2 regions of the Clostridium sp. CM041 genome follow, and region 2 is predicted to be linked to the other one. Evidence: a T-box and tRNA genes for the amino acid it is inferred to sense, from the RefSeq annotation. Region 2 holds a T-box; the other holds one or more tRNA genes.
What was found. A T-box is a leader RNA that pairs with one kind of tRNA and senses whether it is charged. The one in region 2 lies ahead of asnS (asparagine--tRNA ligase), so its partner is inferred to be a tRNA-Asn.
Positions count from the first base shown of each region.

Region 1: it encodes a tRNA-Asn, which carries the amino acid that the T-box ahead of asnS (asparagine--tRNA ligase) is inferred to sense. The anticodon was not compared.

Region 1 covers NZ_CM143648.1:2,631,970-2,634,442, reverse strand. The annotation lists rRNA gene ACWJJT_RS12420 (16S ribosomal RNA) at 1-297, opposite strand, end outside; tRNA gene ACWJJT_RS12415 (tRNA-Ala) at 983-1,058, opposite strand; tRNA gene ACWJJT_RS12410 (tRNA-Ile) at 1,064-1,140, opposite strand; rRNA gene rrf (5S ribosomal RNA) at 1,147-1,263, opposite strand; tRNA gene ACWJJT_RS12400 (tRNA-Asn) at 1,303-1,377, opposite strand; rRNA gene rrf (5S ribosomal RNA) at 1,383-1,499, opposite strand; rRNA gene ACWJJT_RS12390 (23S ribosomal RNA) at 1,631-2,473, opposite strand, start outside.
Region 2 covers NZ_CM143648.1:1,725,466-1,727,938, forward strand. The annotation lists gene asnS (asparagine--tRNA ligase) at 1-1,232, opposite strand, end outside; T-box leader at 1,299-1,574, opposite strand; gene ACWJJT_RS08050 (hypothetical protein) at 1,763-1,996, opposite strand; gene ACWJJT_RS08055 (YitT family protein) at 2,081-2,473, opposite strand, start outside.

The DNA of each region.
Region 1 (2,473 bases), 910 kb from region 2:
CTACGCATCGTCGCCTTGGTGAGCCGTTACCTCACCAACTAGCTAATGCGCCGCGGGTCCATCTCAAAGTGGAATTTTCTAAAAGAAAAATCCTTTGATGTTTCGATCATGCGACCAAAACATATTATGCGGTATTAATCTCCCTTTCGGGAGGCTATTCCCCTCTTTGAGGCAGGTTACCCACGTGTTACTCACCCGTCCGCCGCTAATCCACCCCGAAAGGTTTCATCGCTCGACTTGCATGTGTTAGGCACGCCGCCAGCGTTCGTCCTGAGCCAGGATCAAACTCTCAATTTAAAAGTTTACACTTTTTTAGTTGAAATGATTAATCTGCGACAACTGTTAAGTTGATTCGCAAGCTCATTACATACTTTTAGTCTTACGACTAAATTTTACTTTATACTAAAGTAATTAACTGGTTTAACGAAATATTATTTCGCTATCTTTACCTATTTCTCTGTTTAATTTTCAAAGACCAACTTGCTTTGTCATCATGTGACGACTTCTACTATTCTACTAGGTATTTCTTGTTTTGTCAACAACTTTTTAAAAATTATTTTCATTTGAAAATATATTAAATAGTTATCAATAGTTAGATTATCTTGCCACTTGTTTGTGACGACAAGGAGTATTCTATCATAATAATAAAGTTGTATATTTATTTTTTTTGTTATATATTCACGTTATTCTCGATTTCCTCATTGTTTCATTATAATCCTTTGTTTTATATGTATTGACACGCATGGTCAAGTATATAAGAAATTGTTTGTATTTAAGCATTTAATTCATTTATTTATAAACGTTATTAAGAATTTTTATATTTAGAATTACTAACAACATTAATAATCCACTTAAATCATCTCCTGCGGAGCTGCAATCTTGGAATAAAATCAACCGCTGCACAGGAGATGATTTAACCCAGTTTTTTTACTAACAACTTATTTATCTCCACAAAAAAAACAGCCCATATTGGACTGTTCTTTGGTGGAGATAAAGGGAATCGAACCCTTGACCCCCTGCGTGCAAGGCAGGTGCTCTCCCAGCTGAGCTATATCCCCACATATGGTGGACCTTCAGGGACTCGAACCCCGGACCGACCGGTTATGAGCCGGTAGCTCTAACCAGCTGAGCTAAAGATCCATGTTTACCTGGCGACAACCTACTCTTCCACAAGGTCACCCCTGCAGTACCATCGGCGCATTGAAGCTTAACCTTCGTGTTCGGTATGGGAACGGGTGTTACCTTCATGCCATAATCACCAGATTTATTAATATCCGTCATATGTTATTATATTTAAAAAAATGGCTCCGCGAAAAGGATTTGAACCTTCAACCTATCGGTTAACAGCCGAGTGCTCCACCGTTGAGCTATCGCGGAACATTACCTAGCGACAACCTACTCTTCCACAAGGTCACCCCTGCAGTACCATCGGCGCATTGAAGCTTAACCTTCGTGTTCGGTATGGGAACGGGTGTTACCTTCATGCCATAATCACTAGATTGAGAAAATAAATATTCTCTCAAAATTGCACAGTGAATTAAGCTTCTTCCTTTGTCAGAAGCTTAGTTTCTTTCTTACGAAAAAAATAGTTCCTGCGGAAGAATTATCGCGTTATTTCTAATTATATATTTAGGTCAAGCCCTCGACTTATTAGTATTAGTCAGCTGAACATGTTACCATGCTTACACCTCTAACCTATCAACCTGGTGGTCTTCCAGGAGTCTTACTAACTTGTGTTAAAAACACGCGTTATGGGAAATCTCATCTCAGGGTGGGCTTCACGCTTAGATGCTTTCAGCGTTTATCCCTTCCAAACATAGCTACCCAGCGATGCCACTGGCGTGACAACTGGTGCACCAGAGGTTTGTCCATCCCGGTCCTCTCGTACTAAGGACAGCTCCCTTCAAATTTCCTACGCCCGCGACGGATAGGGACCGAACTGTCTCACGACGTTCTGAACCCAGCTCGCGTGCCGCTTTAATGGGCGAACAGCCCAACCCTTGGGACCTACTTCAGCCCCAGGATGCGACGAGCCGACATCGAGGTGCCAAACCTCCCCGTCGATGTGGACTCTTGGGGGAGATCAGCCTGTTATCCCCGAGGTAGCTTTTATCCGTTGAGCGATGGCCCTCCCACGAGGTACCACCGGATCACTAAGCCCGACTTTCGTCCCTGCTCCACTTGTAAGTGTCGCAGTCAGGCTCCCTTCTGCCTTTGCACTCTTCGCGCGATTTCCAACCGCGCTGAGGGAACCTTTGGGCGCCTCCGTTACTTTTTTGGAGGCGACCGCCCCAGTCAAACTGCCCACCTAACAATGTCCTGTGACCAGATTCATGGCCTCCAGTTAGAACCTCAGTACTGTCAGGGTGGTATCCCAAGGATGACTCCACACAGGCTGACGCCCATGTTTCTCAGTCTCCCACCTATCCTGTACAGACAATACCGAAATTCAATGCTAAGCTACAGTAAAGCT
Region 2 (2,473 bases):
TTATTAAGACCACAGTCTTCCATTCTAGCTTCTAAAATATCTTGTCTTTCTTCTCTTTGGCTTCCACCAATAATTTCTCCTATTCCCGGTACAAGTAAGTCCATTGCTGCAACTGTCTTATTATCGTCATTTATTCTCATATAAAAAGATTTTATTTCCTTTGGATAATCCGTTACAAATAATGGTTTTTTAAACACTTCTTCTGTTAAATATCTTTCATGCTCAGTTTGAAGATCACAGCCCCAAGTTACTGGGTACTGGAATTCATTTCCTGATTTTTGTAGAATATCCACAGCCTCTGTATATGTTATCTGGCCAAACTCTGCGTTTACAACACCATTTAACCTTTCAATTAAACCTTTATCTACAAAACTATTGAAAAATTCCATCTCTTCTGGAGCGTTTTCCATAACATATTTTATTATATATTTCATCATGTCTTCTGCGAGTTTCATATCATCTTTTAAATCCGCAAATGCTATTTCAGGCTCTATCATCCAGAACTCAGCTGCATGTCTTCCTGTATTAGAATTTTCTGCCCTAAATGTTGGCCCAAATGTATAAACATTTCTAAACGCTAAAGCAAAAGCCTCTGCTGCTAACTGTCCACTTACAGTTAAGCTAGTTTCTTTACCAAAAAAGTCTTGCGCGTAATCAATTTTTTTATCTTCGCCTAGCGGAATATTGCTAAAATCAAGGGTAGATATTCTAAACATTTCACCCGCACCTTCGCAATCACTACCAGTTATTATTGGTGTATGGGTATATACAAATCCTCTCTTTTGAAAAAACTCATGTATAGCAAAAGCAGTTAATGAACGCACCCTGAACACTGCTGAGAAAGCATTACTTCTTGGCCTTAAGTGTGCAATAGTTCTTAAATACTCAAAAGAATGTCTTTTCTTTTGCAATGGATAATCGGTATTTGACATCCCTTCTAAAACTATTTTAGTAGCTTTAATCTCAAATGGTTGCTTAGCTTCTGGCGTTACAACAAGTTTCCCTTCTATAGTCAAAGATGAACTTATAGGTAATTTAGCTATTTCAGCAAAATTTTCTAAACCTTCCTCAAAAACTACCTGAATATTTTTGAAGAAGCTTCCATCATTAACTTCTATAAACCCGAACGCTTTAGAAGATCTTAAAGTTCTTATCCATCCAGAGATAGATACTACTTGATCTGCATATTTTTCTTTTTCTCTATAAATTTGTTTTACTAACAATTTTTCCATAAAATTGCCCTCCTTATAATTTTATATTTACCTTAATAATAAAAAAAGCCTTCCATCCCTTAATAATAAAGGGACGAAAGGCTATAATTTCGCTATGCCACCCAGTTTTGTCATATAATATGACCAATCTAATCAGTACAGAATTATATATTCGTTGATACGAGTTATACAATTGATACTGCCCAACAGTTAACGGATTGGAGCCGTCTAAGCCTACTACCTTAAAGATTTCGGTTAGAAACTCTGAGATGTTCTTCGATATAAACTTCGTATTGGTCTTTCACCATCACCAACTCGCTATTACTACCCTTTTATATCTACTCTTCTCTTCACAGTCTTTATATTTAAATATTAGTATATGTATCAATTATTTTTATATTCAATTAAAATTATAATATTTTTAATAATAAATGTCAAATATTTTTATAATAAAAATAGATGCCTAAAATGATTTTTCAATCATTTTAGGCATCCCTTAAGTTTTTCTCTTAATTATATATATTATAATTCTTTTAAACAAGCATATCTATTTAATCAAATTCTTCATCTTCATTTTCGTCTTCAACTATCTCACCAATAACTTCATCTCTCTTTGCCGTTTCTCCAGTAACCTTATTTTCAAGAACAATGTTACATTTCACACATCCATCTTCTTCATTAATGAAAGTTTTTGCAACAACATCATCTTTTTCTAAAGATACACCCTGCGTAAGTTTCTCTGGGTGGTCAAATATAATAGGTTTACTATTTAATCTATCATCCATGTATAATCACTTCCTTTCTAAATTTAGTGTTTACATGAAGACTTCAAAGTATACTTTGAAAATGTTGCCTATTATACTTGTTTTTTATTTTGTAAATCCTTCTCCCGATACTTCTCTTACATCTGCAACAGTAATAAATGCGTTGGCATCAATTAATTTAACCATTTTTTGAAGAGGTACTATTTCATTTTTACCAACTACTATATATAGCACCTGTTTGGGTCCATTTGTATACATTCCAGTAGCATTTATTCCTGTTACACCTCTCTTTAAATCCTTCATTAATATTTCCGCTATTTCCTTAGAATTATTTGAAATAATAAATACCGCTTTAGAATAATTTATTCCTTCAAGTATACCATCTATAACCTTACTAACTATATAAGTAGATATTAGTGCATACATAGCTTTTTGAATACCAAATACAAAAGCACCTGTTAGTATTATAATCGAATCAATAGCTAATATAATTTTAGC